2 regions of the Cryobacterium sp. Sr8 genome follow, and region 1 is predicted to be linked to the other one. Evidence: riboswitches for the same ligand, from Rfam matches in the RefSeq annotation. Region 1 holds a riboswitch; the other holds the start of a gene.
What was found. Region 1 has a riboswitch for thiamine pyrophosphate ahead of thiD (bifunctional hydroxymethylpyrimidine kinase/phosphomethylpyrimidine kinase). Riboswitches for the same ligand answer to the same signal wherever they lie in the genome.

Region 1 (9,840 bases):
CGGGCGCTCGCCCGCTCCGGTGCCCTCAATGCCTTCCCTGCCGGCCAGGAATTCCGTGAGTCCCGCGCGACCCGCTGACCGGCCCGCGCCCGCCGCTCCGCCGCACCGCCCGCCGCGCGCGCGCGGAGCGCGGGTGGAGGTGCACGAGCTGACCTGGCGCCCGTTCGGGCGTGCAACGCCGGTCCTGCACGACGTGACCCTGCAGATCGAGGAGGGGCAGCGCATCCTGCTGGCCGGACCGAGCGGCTCCGGTAAGTCGACCCTGCTGCGCGCGCTGGCCGGCGTGCTCACCACGACGGATGCCGGCGACCTCGCCGGATCGATCGGCGTCGACGGCCGGGACCCGCACCTGCATGGCGCCCCGGCCGGGCTGCTCGTGCAGGACCCGGCGGACGCGATGGTCGCCCCTCGAGTGGGACGCGAGGTGGCCTTCTGCCCGGAGAACGCCGGCCTGCCCCTGGAGCAGATCTGGACCGCGGTGCAGCAGGCGCTGGACGCGGTCGGGTTCCCCTATGGCCCGGACCATCCGGTGGACGCGGTGTCCGGCGGCGAGGCGCAACGCCTCGCGCTCGCCGGCGTGCTCGCACTGGGCCCCCGGCTCGTGCTGCTCGACGAACCCACCTCGATGCTCGACCGCTCGGCCGCGGACACGGTGCGCGCGGCGATCTGGGTGGCGGGCCGCGCCTCGGGCGCCACGATGGTGCTGGTCGAACACCACCTCGACCCCTGGCTCGACGAGGTCGACCGGGTGATCATCCTGGACGCCGACGGACGAATCAGCGCAGACGGCACCGTTGCGGAGACGCTGCTGGAGCGCGGCGCGGCGCCGGCATTGCAGGGTGTCTGGGCTCCGGGCCTCCCGGCCCCTGTTCCCCGCGGGTTGCCTCCGGAGTTGTGCCTTCCGGCTTTGCCGGGCGGGCCGGTCGGTTCGGTTGTGATCCGGGCGGATGCCGTCGGCGTGGTCCGCCGTCCGCGCGCCGGGCTTGCGTCGCCCGGGGGCCAGGCCGTGCCTGCCTCGGTGCAGGCGCTCTCGCGCGTCGACGCCAGCGTTCGTTCCGGCGAGGTCCTGGCAATCGTCGGCGTCAGCGGAGCAGGCAAGTCGACGCTCACTGCGCTGCTGGCCGGCCTCGAGCTGCCCACCTCCGGGACGGTGAGCGCGGGACGGGAGCTGGCCGCCGGCGTCGGCCCGCACCCGGCCCGGTGGTCGTCCACGGACCTCGCACGTCGTGTCGGCTGGGTGCCGCAACATGCCGAACTCGCCGTGGTCGCCCGCACGGTCCTGAATGATGTGCTGAGCACGAGCCGGGCGCTCGGCCTGGACGAAAAGGCGTCCGCGCAGCGAGCCGACGGCCTGATCGAGGCGCTCGGCCTGTCGGCGCTGCGGGACGCCGACCCGCACGAGCTCTCCGGTGGCGAGCTCCGGCGGCTTGCGCTCGCCGGAGCGCTCGCCCACGGGCCGTCGGTGCTGGTGCTCGACGAGCCGACGGTCGGGCAGGACCGTGACACCTGGGCTGCCGTGACCGGGCTGATCCTGTCCGCCCGGGCCGCCGGCGTCGCCGTCGTCGTCGCCACCCACGATCCTCTGCTCATCGCACTGGCCGACCGAAGGATCCACCTCGAGCACGGCAGGGGGGCGTTGACGGATGCCGCGGCGACGCCGGTCGGGGCATCCGCCGTGGCCGAGGGCAGCGGCGACGCGCACACACCGGCACCTGTGCCCCGCCGCCGGCCCCGCCCCACCGGCCTCGCGAGACGCTGTGGGCCGTTGTCGCTGCTCGGGTCATCCCTGTTGCTGATCGTCGGCGGGCTGGCCATCACCGATGTCCGTGTGGCCGCGGCGTGCGTCGCGGTCGAGTTGCTCCTGGCTCCGCTGGTCTTCGGCTGGGCTCGTCCGTCCGTCCGGCTGATCCCCGGGTTGCTCGCCGTCGCATCCGTGGGGTTCTCGAATTGGCTGCTCAGCACGGGACAGGACCCGCTGGCGGGCGTCACGGCCGGCCTGCGGGTGGCCTTCTTCGTGCTGCCCGGAGTTCTGCTCGCGGGCTCCGCGGATCCGTTCGCGCTCGGTGACCACCTCGCCCAGCGACTCCGGCTGCCCGCGCGACCCGTTGTCGCGGCCGTCGCCGCGCTGCAACGCTTCGAGGGCCTGGGCCGGCAGTGGGACCAGCTGCGCCGCATCCGGCGGGTGCGGGGACTGGACGCCGGGCGTGGACCGAGCACCAGGAGCCGGCAAGCGGCGGCCATGACCTTCGCCCTGCTGGTGCAGTCGCTGCGCCAGGCGGGCCGGATGGCCGTGGCAATGGAGGCGCGCGGCTTCTCGGCCGGCCGCAGCGCAGGCGTCCGCCGGACCTGGGCCGAGCCCGCACCCTGGCTGCCGGCTGACTCCGCTCTGCTCGCCCTGGGGCTCATCGTGGCCGGCACGCCGATCCTGCTCCAGGCCGCCTGGCCGTAATCCGCGCCGCTCCCGGGGAACGGTCTTGTAGGCTTTCCAGATTGACACGGGGTGCTCCGCCGGATGCGGGAGCTGAGATGAAACCCGTTGAACCTGTCTAGTTAGCACTAGCGAAGGGATGTCGCAGATGAACACGCACGCCGCCCCAGGCCTCGAGTTGAGAGCCACGCCGAGGGTGCTGAGCATCGCCGGGACCGATCCGACGGGCGGCGCGGGCATCCAGGCCGACCTGAAGAGCATCGCCGCGAACGGCGGCTACGGGATGGCCGTGGTCACCGCCCTCGTGGCGCAGAACACGTGCGGGGTACGCGCCGTGCACACTCCCCCGGTGGAGTTCCTCCGGCAACAGTTGGACGCGGTGAGCGAGGACGTGTCGATCGATGCGGTCAAGATCGGGATGCTGGCAGACGTCGCAGTCATCCGGGAGGTGCGGTCCTGGCTGGAGGCCAACCGCCCACCGCTCGTCGTGCTCGACCCGGTCATGGTGGCCACCAGCGGCGACCGGCTGCTGGAGCCCTCCGCGGAGCAGGCCCTGCGGAATCTGGTGCCGCTCGTCGACCTGGTCACGCCCAACCTGCCGGAGCTGGCCGTGCTGCTGGGGGAGCCGCCGGCCGAAAACTGGTCGGAGGCGGTGGAGCAGGCCCGGCGCCTGTCGGCGGCGACCGGGGTCACTGTGCTGGTCAAGGGGGGACACCTCACCGGCGAGAGCTGCCCCGACGCCCTGGTCAACAGCCACGGGCTGTTGGCGGACACCGTGGTGGAGTTCGCCTTGCCCCGGGTGGAGACGAGCAACACGCACGGCACCGGCTGTTCGCTGTCCTCCGCCATGGCCACGGTGCAGGCGCGGACCGGGGACTGGGCCGACTCGCTGGCGCAGGTCAAGGCCTGGCTGCACGACGCCCTGGTGCACGCGGACGACCTGGAGGTCGGCGCAGGCAACGGGCCGATCCACCACTTCCACCGGCTCTTCGCCGGGAAGGCTCCGGTCGGGCAGGAATTCAGCCGGAGTCTCTGGCAGGACATCGAACCCACCCGGACGGCCATCTTCGACCTGCCGTTCATCGAGGCGCTCGGCGACGGGACCCTCGACGAAGCGGAGTTCTCCTACTACCTGGCGCAGGATGCGCTCTACCTGAACACCTACTCGCGCGTGCTTGCCCGGGCCAGCGCCCTGGCCCCGACCGAGTCCGCCCAGCTGTTCTGGGCCAACTCCGCCCGGGTGTGCCTGGAAGTTGAATCAGACCTGCACCGCACCTGGCTGGGCGCTGACACCGCGCCGCGGAAACTCGGCCCCGTCACCAAGGGCTACCTGGACCACCTGTTGGCCGCCAGCGTGCAGGGCAGCTATGCGGTCCTGGTGGCCGCGATCCTGCCGTGCTACTGGCTCTACGCGGACGTGGGCGACCGGCTCCATGCCCGGTTCCTTGCTCGCGGCGACGGCAGCGTGCACCCCTACGCGGCGTGGCTCGAGACCTACGCCGACGAGGGTTTCGCCGCGGCCACCCGGCAGGCCATCGCCTTCACCGACGAGGCGGCGGGCAACGCCTCGGCCCAGGAGCGAGCGGCCATGAGAACGGCGTTTGCCCAGTCCTCGCGGTGCGAGCTGGACTTCTTCGACGCGCCCCGGCTGCATGCGGGCGCCTCGTCATGAGAGCGGACGAGCGGCTAGCGCAGCGGGGGCAGGTGAGCGAGCAGCCGCTGCGCGGCATCCGTCGGGTCATCCGCCTCGGTGATCGCGCGAACCACGACGACGCGAGTCGCGCCGGCCACCACGACCTGCTCGATGTTGGTCAGGTCAATGCCGCCAATTGCGTACCAGGGCAGGTTGCTTCCCGTCGCTCTGATCCTCTCAGTCGCGTACCCGGCCAGCGCGGTCCCCACCGCGGCACGCCCCGGTTTCGTCGGCGTGGCCCAGACCGGACCGACACAGAAGTAGTCCAGCGCCTCGGCGGCCAGGGCGGCGTCGATCTGCTCCGGCGTGTGGCTGGAGAGGCCGATCGCGGCCGTCTCACCGAGCAGCTTGCGGGCGGAGGCCAGCGGCAGGTCCTTCTGCCCGATGTGGAAAACCGGGGCCTCGGCCAGGACTGCGATGTCGGCCCGGTCGTTGACGGCCCAGAGCTTCCCGTGACGCTCTGCGGTGTCACGGAGGATCTCGAGGAGCTCCAGTTCCTCCGCAGCCTCGATGGTTTTGTCCCTGAGCTGGATGATGTCCACACCCCCGGCGAAGGCGGCATCGAGGAACTCGGCGAAATCGCCGCGCGACTTCCGGGCGTCGGTGCACAGGTACAGCCGGGCGTGATCATGATCCATGTGACCCACCATAAAGGCGATTTCCGCGAGTCGGCCCCATTCCGGACCCAGACCGAAATGCACCGGGTTCATGGCTGAGCGCGCCGTGGACGTCGTCGTCATTGGCGCCGGCATCATCGGGCTGGGGATAGCCTGGACGGCCGCGCGATCCGGCCGCACCGTCACCGTCCTCGACCCCGCGCCCGCCACCGGGGCTACGTATGCCGCCGCAGGGATGCTGGCTCCCGTCAGCGAGCTGCATTATCAGGAGGAAGACCTGCTCGAGCTCACGCTGGCTTCCGCGGCGTTGTACCCGGCATTTGTCGAGTCCCTGGGTGTGGCCGCCGCTGACGCCGGCTACCGGACGACCAGGACCATCACCGTTGGCGCCGACGCGGCAGACCGGCGGTCGCTGGCCGACCTGCGCGAGGCGCAACTCAGGCACGGTCTGGCCGTGGAACCGCTGACCATCCGCGCAGCACGCGCCCACGAACCCCTGCTCAGCCCGCAGCTGTCAAGCGCATTCAACACCCCGCAGGACCACCAGGTCGACCCCCGGCTGCTGGCGCACCGGCTGGAATCCGCCATTGGCCAGGCCGCGGCGGCGAACCACTGGACCCACGACGCGTTCCTCAGGCAGAACGCGGCCGGGCTCGTGCACGAGAATCCGGCGGATGCTTCCTCCCGCGTTGTCGGGGTCACCCTGGCGGACGGCTCCACGGTCACGGCGGGCGAGGTCATCGTTGCCAACGGCCTGGCCGCCGCCCGGCTGGGCGGGCTGCCGGATTGGCTGGCGCTGCCGCTGCGCCCGGTCTACGGCGAGATCCTCCGGCTGCGCGTCCCGGAGCATCTCCGCCCTCTCCTCACCGCCACCATCCGCGGCCTCGTTCGCGGCCTTCCCGTCTACCTCGTTCCGCGCTCCGACGGAACGGTCGTTCTCGGTGCCACCCAACGCGAAGACGGGTCAGCCGCGGTGTCTGCGGGAGGTGTGCACCAGCTGCTGCGGGATGCCCAGGTGCTGGTGCCGGCGGTGGCCGAACTGGAACTCATCGAGGTCACCGCCCGCGCCCGCCCGGGGACACCGGACAACGCGCCGCTGCTCGGACGGGTCGCCCGCGGCCCCGGGCGGGCAGCCGGCGACATTCCGGGCCTGGTCATCGCCACCGGATTCTTTCGCCACGGCGTTCTGCTCACCCCCATCGCGGCCGAGCATTGCCTGCACCTGCTCGACGGCACGGCGGACGCCAGATGGGCTCGTTTCCTCCCCGACCGTTTCTCAGCCCACCCCGTTCCCGCCGCCCAGCCAGAAGGAGTCCGCCCATGACTGAACCCCAACCCGCCGAGATCACCGTCAATGGCTCGGCCCGGATCCTGGCGAAGGGCGAGACCGTCACCGAACTGGTCGGCGAAATCACCGGCCGCCGGATCGCGGGGAACGGGCAGGCGACTGACGGGAAGCGACTCGGTGTCGCCGTCGCCCGGAACGCCGGCGTGGTGCCGAGAAGCCAGTGGGCCACAACCACACTCATGCCCGGCGACGACGTCGAGATCGTCACCGCGGCGCAGGGAGGCTAGCCATGACGCTGACCACGCAACCGGGCCCAGATCCGCTGGTGATCGACGGCATCCCGTTGACCTCCCGCCTGATCATGGGCACAGGCGGCGCACCCAGCCTGGACGGGCTCGGCGCGGCCCTGCTGGCGTCCGGCACGGAGCTCACCACGGTGGCCATGCGCCGGCACAGCCCGGGCGCCGCCGGGTCTCTGTTCGAGCTGCTGGTCGAGCACGGAATCCGCGTTCTGCCCAACACCGCCGGCTGCTTCACCGCCAGGGAAGCGGTGCTGACGGCGGAACTGGCCAGGGAGGCCCTCGAAACCGACTGGGTGAAACTCGAGGTCATCGCCGACGAGCAGACGCTCCTCCCCGACGCCGTCGAGTTGGTGGATGCGACCGAACAGCTGGTGGCGCGCGGTTTCAAGGTGTTCGCGTACACGAACGACGACCCGGTGCTGGCGTTGAGGCTCGAGCACCTCGGCGCCGTCGCCGTGATGCCGCTCGGCGCGCCGATCGGCACGGGCCTCGGCATTCTCAACCCGCACAACATCGAGCTCATCGTTGCCCGCGCCGGAGTCCCGGTGGTGCTCGACGCCGGAATCGGCACCGCCTCTGACGCTGCGCTCGCCATGGAGCTGGGCTGCCACGCCGTGCTGCTGGCCACAGCCGTCACGCGCGCGCAGGACCCGGTCAGGATGGCCGACGCCTTCAGGCACGCCGTCATCGCAGGCCGGATGGCCTCGCAGGCCGGGCGCATCCCCAAACGGAAACATGCGCTGGCCTCGTCGGCGATGGACGGACGGCCGGACCTGTGAACGCTGCCACCACAGCATCCGCGCTCGCCGCGTCTATGTCGGCCGTGGCGCCGCTGGTCGAACCGGCCGCCGATCTCACCGTGGCGGAGACCGAACGCTACTCGCGGCACATCATCATCCCCGAGATCGGCGCCGTCGGCCAGCGCCGGTTGAAGAACTCGCGGGTGCTCATGGTCGGCGCGGGCGGCCTGGGCTCGCCGGTGCTGCTCTACCTGGCGGCCGCCGGCGTCGGCACTCTCGGCATCATCGACGACGACATCGTCGACCTCAGCAACCTACAGCGCCAGGTGATCCACGGCGTCGCGGATGTCGGGCGGTCGAAACTGGAGTCGGCTCGCGACGCCGTTGCCGAGCTCAACCCGCTGGTGGCAGTGCGGCTTCACCACGCCCGGCTGGACAGCACGAACGCGCTGACGTTGTTCGCCGACTACGACCTGATCGTGGACGGTTCGGACACCTTCGCCACCAGGTATCTGGTCAATGACGCCGCGGCGATTCTGGGCAAACCGTATGTCTGGGGATCCGTTTCCCGCTTTGATGGGCAGGTCAGCGTGTTCTGGGCGAAGCACGGCCCCAGCTACCGCGACCTGTACCCGGAGGCTCCGCCGGCTGGATCGGTCCGGAGCTGCGGCGAGGGCGGGGTCTTCGGCATGCTGTGCGGCGTGGTCGGCGCGATGATGGTGTCGGAGGCGGTGAAACTGATCACCGGCGTAGGACGTACATTGCTCGGACGGGTTTTGCTCTTCAATGCGCTGGGCGCGTCTTGGCGCGAAATCACGGTCGCCAGGGACCCCGCCGGCGAACCGGTCACCGAACTCGTGGACTATGAGCTCTTCTGCGGAACATCCCACCGGCCGGACACGGATGCCAGCGCCGGTCTGTCTGTTCGCGAGCTGGCTGGCATGCTGGCCGCGCGAGGGCGCGGTGACTGCGACTTCGAGCTCATCGACGTGCGGGAGCCGGGGGAGCACGAGATCGTGCGCATCCCCGGGTCGCGGCTCATCCCTGTGGCTCTCATCCTCGGCGGGGGCGCCGTGTCGCAGGTACGGCTGGACCAGAACATCGTGCTGTACTGCAAGGCGGGAATCCGGTCGGCTGAGGCACTCTCTGAGCTGCGACGGCAGGGCTACAGCCGTATTCAGCATGTGCAGGGAGGCGTGTTGGCGTGGGCGAAGGAAATCGATCCGTCCCTGCCCCTGTACTAAGGCGTGACTACTGCGTTTCGAAGCCAGATGGTGACGGTGTCGAGGACGTCGTCGGTTAGTGAGGGCAATGCTGCTGCCAGTGATTTCGCTGCTCGCATACTCAGCGCATGCGGGGAACGGTCGGCCTCTGCCCTCGCCGGTGACCTTCTGGGTACTCGGGAGGGTGGCAGTTCTCGATCTTGAAGGCGGTCGGATTCCGTTCCTTGAGTCGGTAGAGCGGAACGCACTTCAACGCCGTCTGAGGACTTCGTGAAGCGAGTCCAGGTCGATGCCGATGGCTGCGATCTTAGGCGGAGGATTTTCTCGTTCCCTGGCGCGCGGCGGCCGGGGCAAAAAAAGGAGGCAGGGCGACAACCCGAATGTCACCCTGCCTCAGCTCCGGTTACGAAGAACCGGGGAGCTTTCGTAGCTAATACTGCAGGTGCGGAGCCGAATCCGAAAGTCATCATTTCGGGGGACCCCGGAACGAGGGGGTCTCCGTGCCCTATGCCAGAGGCTCCGCCGGGAGTTTGATGTGGGCATGACGGCAGGAATAGAGTCGGCCACCCGCTGGCCCACAATCCACAAGGACATCGCCGGCTTCCCGGTGCAGCCGAATCTCGTCGACTACGACGCGACGTGCGCTGCCTTCACCTGGGACTCGGCCCGGCGCGGGTTGTCCGGGCTGCCCGGCGGCCGGGGCCTCAACATCGCGTATGAGGCGGTGGACCGGCACGCGGCCGGCGCGCACGCCGCCCGCGAGGCGTTGCGCTTCGTCCGGGCCGACGGCACGACCCGCTCGCTGACCTACGCGGATCTCTTCGAGCAGACCAACCGCTTCGCCAGTGTGCTGCGCGCACTCGGCGTCGAGCGGGGGGAGCGCGTCTTCTCGCTCCTCGGGCGCATCCCCGAGCTGTACGTGGCGATGCTCGGCACCCTGAAGAACGCGAGCGTCTTCTGCCCGCTCTTCTCCGCCTTCGGACCGGAGCCGGTGCGCCAGCGGCTGCACCTCGGCGCCGGCCGGGCGCTGATCACGACCCGGGCGCTCTATCGCAAGAAGGTCGCGCCGATCCGCGCCGAACTTCCCGAGCTGCTGCACGTGCTCCTCGTCGACGCCGACGGCGCCCCGGAACCGGGCACCCTCGACCTGGCCGAGCTCATGCGCAACGCCCCGGAGTTCGGCGGGATCGCGACCACGCACCGCGAGGACATGGCACTGCTGCACTTCACGAGCGGCACGACCGGAACGCCCAAGGGAGCGATCCACGTGCACGACGCCGTGACCGCGCACTACGCCACCGGGCGCTTCGCGCTCGACCTGCACCCCGACGACATCTACTGGTGCACCGCCGACCCGGGCTGGGTCACCGGCACCTCCTACGGGCTGATCGCGCCGCTCGTGCACGGCGTGACCAGCATCGTCGACGAGGAGGAGCTGGACGCCGACCGGTGGTACCGCATCCTCGCCGAGCAGCGGGTCACGGTCTGGTACACGGCACCGACGGCGCTGCGGATGCTCATGAAGGCCGGCGCCGAGCGGGCACGGGGC
Region 2 (6,549 bases), on a different contig from region 1:
CAACTTTCCCCACCGAGGCTGCGGATGTCATCAAGAACGACGGTGGAACGGGCGAGTTTAGGAAAATCACGCTGGGCACCTCCGCCTATGAGGCCCTCTATGCCGGCAAAGTTGACTTCACCTCGGCATTCACCACCTGGGAGGGCATCGACGCCGCTCTTCGCGGCACCCCGATGAAGTTCTTCGCTCTGCACGACTATGGCCTACCGGACCAATACTCGGTGATCGTCGAGGCAAACCGGGACTGGACGGCCAAGTACCCTGCCGCCACTGCTCAGTTCGTCCAGGCCCTGCAAAAGGGGTACCAATACGCCGCCGACCATCCAGATGCCGCGGCGAAGATTTTGATCGACGCCAACCCCGGTGCCTTCGAAAACACGGAACTCGTGTACCAAAGCCAGGAAAAACTGAGCGCTTCCTACCTCAAAGACGCCAACGGTAAAGTAGGCACTCAAACGGCAGACACCTGGCAGCAGCTGGCCGATTCCCTCTACCGTGCCGGCCTCTTGGCCGACGAAGACGGCAAACCGCTCACAGCGCCGCTGGACACGTCGACACTGTTCACTGAGCACTACCTCAGTGAAAAATAGCATCACCGTGAAGCGGGCTACAGCGCCCCGCACGACTGCACTCTCGGCGCTAGCGCCTCCCGCCGCGATCCTCACCGCGCTCGTGATCACCTGGCAGGTGGCGGTGACGGCAGGCGGAGTGCAGCCGGCGATCCTGCCCTCCCCGCAGCGCATTCTTCAGCAGGGCTGGGAGGCCCGCACCACGATCTGGGACAATACGCTCCCCACCCTGCAGGAGACGTTTCTCGGCTTCGCCGTCTCCCTGACCGTCGCTTGGACGCTGGCAATCCTGATCGATTTTTCGCCATGGCTGCGGCGAGCACTGGTGCCACTGCTGGTGGCATCCCAAGCTATACCCATCATTGCGATCGCGCCGCTGATGATCATCTGGTTCGGATTCGGAATGCTGCCCAAAGTCATCGTCATCGCCCTGGTGACATTCTTTCCGGTCACGGTCGGACTGATTGACGGCTTCAACCGCACCGATCGGGACGCGATCAATCTGCTGCGCAGCATGGGGGCTAACCGGTGGAAGCAGTTCGTGTACGTGCGTCTTCCGTCGGCGCTTCCCTCGTTCTTCACGGCCCTTCGAATCGGAATCGCCTACGCCGTCACCGGTGCCATTTTTGCCGAGTACGTCGGCGCCGAGCGAGGCCTGGGCATTTATATGGCGGTGATGAAGAACTCGTTTCGCACCGATCTTGTGTTGGCTGCCGTTGCGGTGACCGCGTTCGTGAGCGTGTGCCTGTTCCTGTTGACCTACGTCGCCGAACGGGCGATCATCCCTTGGCATTCGAAGGAACGCAGGAGCTGGCATGGCTGAGGCGACTCCCCCGAAGATCGAACTGCGCGGAATAGGTAAGTCGTTTCCGCTCGGCCACGGGCAGGTACGGCCGGTCCTCGACGACATCGCCTTCTCGGCGCGGCCGGGCGAATTCGTTGCCGTGATCGGTCCGAGCGGATGCGGCAAGAGCACCATGTTCAACATCATGGCCGGCCTGGAGACGGCCAGTTCCGGCGAGGTCTTAGTCGACGGGGATGTCGTCACCGGTCAACACGAACACTTCGCATACATGCCGCAGAAGGATTTGTTGTTCCCGTGGCGCAGCATTCTGGAGAACACATCCCTCGGCCTCGAGGTTGCGGGGGAAACCAAGAAGACCGCCCGAGCACGGGCGGCCAGTCTCTTTGCGGCCTTCGGCCTGTCCGGTTTTGAAGATGCACATCCTTTCGAACTCTCCGGAGGCATGCGCCAGCGCGCGGCCTTGCTGCGCACCGTGGTGCAGGGCAGAGATGTCCTGTTGCTGGACGAGCCGTTCGGGGCCCTGGACTCCCTCACCCGCACCGACATGCAGTCCTGGTTGCAGGGGGTGTGGTCCCAGAACGCCTGGACTGCGGTGCTGATCACCCACGACATCCGTGAGGCGATTTACCTCGCCGACCGGGTGGTCGTCCTCAGCGCGCGGCCGGCATCCGTGCGGCTGAACCTGACCATCGACCTGCCCCGGCCGCGCGAGCTGTCGATGACCACCTCGGCAGAGTTCGCCGGATACGAACGCACGCTCCTGGCGACCCTGCACGAGGAAACCCTCTCGCCCAGAGGACCCTAAACCGCAGCGCCGATCGTGGGTCGTTCCAGCCCCAGGTGCCCACGTAAGGTATCCGCGGTATAGCGGGTGCGGAACAGACCGCGCCGTTGTAACACAGGGATCACCCGGTCCACGAACTCATCCAATGATTCCGGCAGCAGCGGCGGCATCACATTGAAGCCGTCCGCGGCACCGGAACGAAACCACAACTCGATTTGGTCGGCGATCTGCTCCGGCGTTCCGACCATGGTGCAATGCCCACCGCCGGCGGCGAGCCGGCCCAGCAACTGCCTTACCGTGGGCTGCTCAGCCTCGATAATTCGTAGGATGGTCGCATACCGGCCCTGCGGCCCGGTGAAGCCGGCCAGCGGCGGCAGCGGCGGCACCGGCACATCCAAATCCCAATTGCTGCAATCCTGTTGCACGAACGTTCCCAGCTGCGCGAGCGACTGCTCGGTCGGCAGGAGGGCGTCGACCTCCGCTTGCTTCGCACGCGCCTGCGCCTGTGTGGACCCCACATAAGTGACGAGGCCGGGCATGATCAACACCGTATCCGGATCGCGTTTGGCTACGGCAATGCGCCGTTTCACATCCTGGTAGTACTCCTGCCCGCTGGCGAGGTCATATGCCACCGCATAGATACCTTCGGCATAACGGGCGGCCAGCTCCCGGCCAGGGACGGAGGCGCCGGCCTGAAACAGAACCGGTCGACCTTGCGGCGGGCGCGGCACCGTCAGCGGGCCGTCCACCCGGAAGTGCTCACCGGAGTGGCCGATCGGCCGCACCCGGGCCGGGTCAACATAGAGACCTCCGCGGTCCAAGACCAGAGCATCGTCCTCCCACGAATCCCACAATTTCAGCGCCGCCTCGATGAACTCGGCCGCCCGGCTATAGCGCTGATCGTGGGAGGGCAGCACATTCATTCCATGGTTGCGGGCTTCGGCGTCAAACATGGAAGTGACCACGTTCCAGCCAATGCGCCCCTTACTGATGTGATCCAACGATGCAAGCATGCGCGCCGCGTGGAAAGGCGTGTAAAAGGTCGCCGAAACGGTGCTGACCAGCCCGATCCGGCTCGTCGCCCGCGCCATCGCGGCCATCGCCGTCAGCGGCTCAAGAAACCATCGCGGGCCGGTACTCACATCGCCGACGGCGTGCCCGTCGGCGAAGAACACCGCGTCAAAGAGGCCACGTTCAGCGCTTCGGGCGAGCCGTTCGTAGAAACTGATGTCTCCCAACTGCTCGATGGGCGACTGCGGCCGCCGCCAAGCGGCGCCATGGTGGCCGCAACCCATGAGGAACGCATTGAAGTGGAGCTGGCGCGGGGCTGCCATGACCGGCGCGGCCCTAGTTCATCACCAGGCCGCCGTCGACTATCAGGTTCTGCCCGGTTACCGACCGCGCCCAGGGGGAGGCGAAAAAAAGTACCGCATCCGCAAATTCGGCCGGGGTTGTCACCCTGCGCAGAGGGGTGGACGCGGCGATGAAGTCGAACACGTCCTCGGGGGTGGCCGCGCTGGCATCCGTGGTGCGCAGCAGCCCGCCAGAGACCATGTTCACGGCGATGTTGTGCGGGCCAAGCTCTGAGGCGAGAGTGCGGGTCAGGGAGAGCAGGGCGGCCTTGGCGGCAGTGTAGTCGTGGTAGGGCACCACCGGGTTTTGGAACAGGTTGGTGCCGATGTTGATGACGCGGCCGAACCCGGCCTCGCGCATGCCTGCCAGCGCCTGCTGGGTCGTGTTCAGGGCACCGCGGACACTGCCAGAGAACTGCGCCTCAAACTCGTCCCAGCCGATGTCGGCAGCGCCGGAGCGGGCATCGCCGTTGAAACGGAAATCAGCCAACGCGTTATTGACCACCGTTGTCACAGGGGAGCCAAAATGTGCCTGAGCCTGCGTGAATATTGCCGCGACCTGGACCGGGTCGGTGACGTCGGCCCGTACGGCAAAAGCGTGCTCAGGCCCGAAGCTGGCGGCCAAGGTTTCTGCCGCCGCGGCGCTGTGGCGATAGTTGATGACCACCCGGGCGCCCTGAGTCGCGAAAGCGTGCACGATGCTGGCGCCCAGGCCGCGTGCGCCGCCGGTGACCAGGACAATCTGTTCTGCTATTTGCATGATTTTCTTCACCTTGGGTAAGGCGAAAGGACGAGATCCGGCCCCAATGCGGTGCACGTAATTCTCCGTGACATCCCTTCGCTAGTTCGAACTAGATCAGGTTCAACGGGTGTCATCTCAGCCGACCGTCATACAGTCAGCACCCCGTGTCGCTGGAAACGATTATACGCAACCGCCTGGTACCGGCGAATTCGCGTCCCGAGCCTGAACTCATCAACTGCTGAGACCTTCGCCACCTGGTCAACACCGTCCACGACCTCACCGACCGAGGCATCGGCCTCAAGGTGCTCACCGGCGAGGGCGCCGCGATCGACACCACGACAGCATCCGGGAAGCTCGTCTTTGGTATCTTCGCAGCCCTGGCCGAGTTCGAGCGAGCACTCATCTCTGAACGCACCGTCGCCGGGCTCGCCGCGGCGCGGGAACGGGGGAGGACCGGCGGGCGCCCGTTCAAGATGACGCCGGCTAAAATCCGCCCGGCCATGGCCGCTATGGGGCAGAAAGAAACGGAGGTCGGCGCCCTTAGTAAGGAGCTTGGGATCACCCGGCAGACACTGTATCGCCACGTTTCCCCGACGGGGGGCGGAATTTCAAGGTGGATGAGGCCAGCGTGAGTTTAGGCGGGTAGTTTCGGCTCTTCTTCTTATGCTTCGGCTGGCTTGTTGATCCAGGCCGCGTCGCGGGTGGCAAGGATTCTCGGGTCGAGGTTGGTGCTGAAGCGCTCCGGGAACACTGGGGCGAACTTCAAGGTCTTAAACCACGCCTCCGAGTAGGGGGGTTGTCGTTACTCACCCGGGGCCGGGAATGCGACTTGGCCACTTCCAGATCCGAGAGCAGGGAGGCGACGGTGAACCGTCCCGGGTTTCATGCCGCCGTTTTGTTGGCGGCTCCGTCTCTTAACGGGCCGGTTATTTCAGCGTAGTAGTTGCGTTCGTATTCCTCGGGCGGCATGTTGCCGAGGGAGCTGTGGAGGCGCCGATTGTTGTACCAGTCGACCCAGTCGAAGGTGAGTTCCTCGACGTGAGCGAGGGTTTTCAGCGGGCCGGTGATGAAGGGTGAGTTGTTCGCGACGGCCTCGTTCTTGTAGAGCCCCATGACGGTCTCGGCGGCAGCGTTGTCGTAGGCGTCGCCGATGGTCCCGATTGAGGCCACGAGGCCCTCGAGAGCGACCGTCTCGGTGAACTTGATCGACGTGTATTGGGCAGGTTCAACCGATCGGAGTGCCAGATCGCGTCAGGCTCGATCTGGGTCGTCGCGGCGGCGTTCTTGAGCGCGTCGGCGACGAGTTCGGTGCGCATGTGATCGGCGATGGACCAGCCGACGACTTTCTTTGAGTAGCAGTCGATGACGGTGGCCAGGTAGATGAAGCCCTGCCACGTGTGGATGTAGGTGATGTCGCCGACGAACTTCACCCCGGGCCGGTCGGCGGTGAAGTCCCGCTTGACGAGGTCGGGCATGCTCGCGGCGGCCTCTGCGTCAGCCTCGGTGGTGATGCGGAACGGGCGCGGCTGACAGGCCACCACGCCTACTTGGCGCATGATCTGCCGCACCAACTCGGGAGAGCACTCGGTTTGTTCCTCGGCGAGATCGGCGTGGATGCGCCGATACCCGTAGGTGCCCTCGGACTCCTCGAAGAAGTACTGGACCCTTGCTATCAGCGCCTCCCGGCGGGCCGCGGTGGCCGATTGCGGACGTGTGGCCCAGTGATAGAAGCCGGACGTCGAGACGGCCAGCCACCGGCACATTTTCACCACCGAATTCAGATTGGCGGGCTCAGCTTTTTGGGAATCGATGAATTCGTACTTGCTCACTACCGCTGCTCCCGGGCGAAGTAAGCACTCGCTTTTTTCAAGAAAGCGGTCTCCGCTCGCAGCTCTTGAACTTCACGCTCGAGCTCCTTCAGCCGGGCCCGTTCCGACACCGTCAGATCCGTCTCCGTGCCGCCGTTGGCCTCGCGGTATTTGATCAGCCAGTTGCGGAGAGTCTCGGGGCCGACGCCGTATGCGGTGGCGACGTCCTTGATCGGTTTGGAGGTGTTGATCACCTCGCGGCACAGCTCGTCCTTGAACTCTTGGGTAAATTTCCGACGTGATGCGGTCATGCTGGTCTCTACTTTCAGTAGTCCCTCATTTTAAGAGGGCCCACTGTCCGAGATCTCCGCGGCAGGTCACGGCTACTGCCTCCGCGCGCCCGCGCAGGAAGCCTGCCCCTACGCCAACATCTGCGAGCACTGCCCCAGCTACCGCACCGACGACACCTACACGCCCGTCCTCACCGCG

Region 2: linked by a shared signal. The riboswitch ahead of E3T54_RS05035 (3-oxoacyl-ACP reductase) and the one ahead of thiD (bifunctional hydroxymethylpyrimidine kinase/phosphomethylpyrimidine kinase) in region 1 are both predicted to bind thiamine pyrophosphate.

What each region holds. Positions count from the first base shown of each region.
Region 1 is NZ_SOHO01000043.1:70,595-80,434, reverse strand. It holds gene E3T54_RS08890 (ECF transporter S component) at 1-78, shown strand, start outside; gene E3T54_RS08885 (ATP-binding cassette domain-containing protein) at 134-2,449, shown strand; TPP riboswitch at 2,487-2,585, shown strand; gene thiD (bifunctional hydroxymethylpyrimidine kinase/phosphomethylpyrimidine kinase) at 2,577-4,100, shown strand; gene thiE (thiamine phosphate synthase) at 4,115-4,759, opposite strand; gene thiO (glycine oxidase ThiO) at 4,830-6,062, shown strand; gene thiS (sulfur carrier protein ThiS) at 6,059-6,313, shown strand; gene E3T54_RS08860 (thiazole synthase) at 6,316-7,107, shown strand; gene moeB (molybdopterin-synthase adenylyltransferase MoeB) at 7,143-8,312, shown strand; gene acsA (acetate--CoA ligase) at 8,833-9,840, shown strand, end outside.
Region 2 is NZ_SOHO01000030.1:1-6,549, reverse strand. It holds gene E3T54_RS05055 (ABC transporter substrate-binding protein) at 1-590, shown strand, start outside; gene E3T54_RS05050 (ABC transporter permease) at 580-1,392, shown strand; gene E3T54_RS05045 (ABC transporter ATP-binding protein) at 1,385-2,179, shown strand; gene E3T54_RS05040 (LLM class flavin-dependent oxidoreductase) at 2,176-3,492, opposite strand; gene E3T54_RS05035 (3-oxoacyl-ACP reductase) at 3,506-4,270, opposite strand; TPP riboswitch at 4,327-4,427, opposite strand; partial or broken gene E3T54_RS05030 (recombinase family protein) at 4,495-4,884, shown strand; partial or broken gene E3T54_RS05025 (IS3 family transposase) at 4,932-5,119, opposite strand; partial or broken gene E3T54_RS05020 (IS3 family transposase) at 5,135-6,371, opposite strand.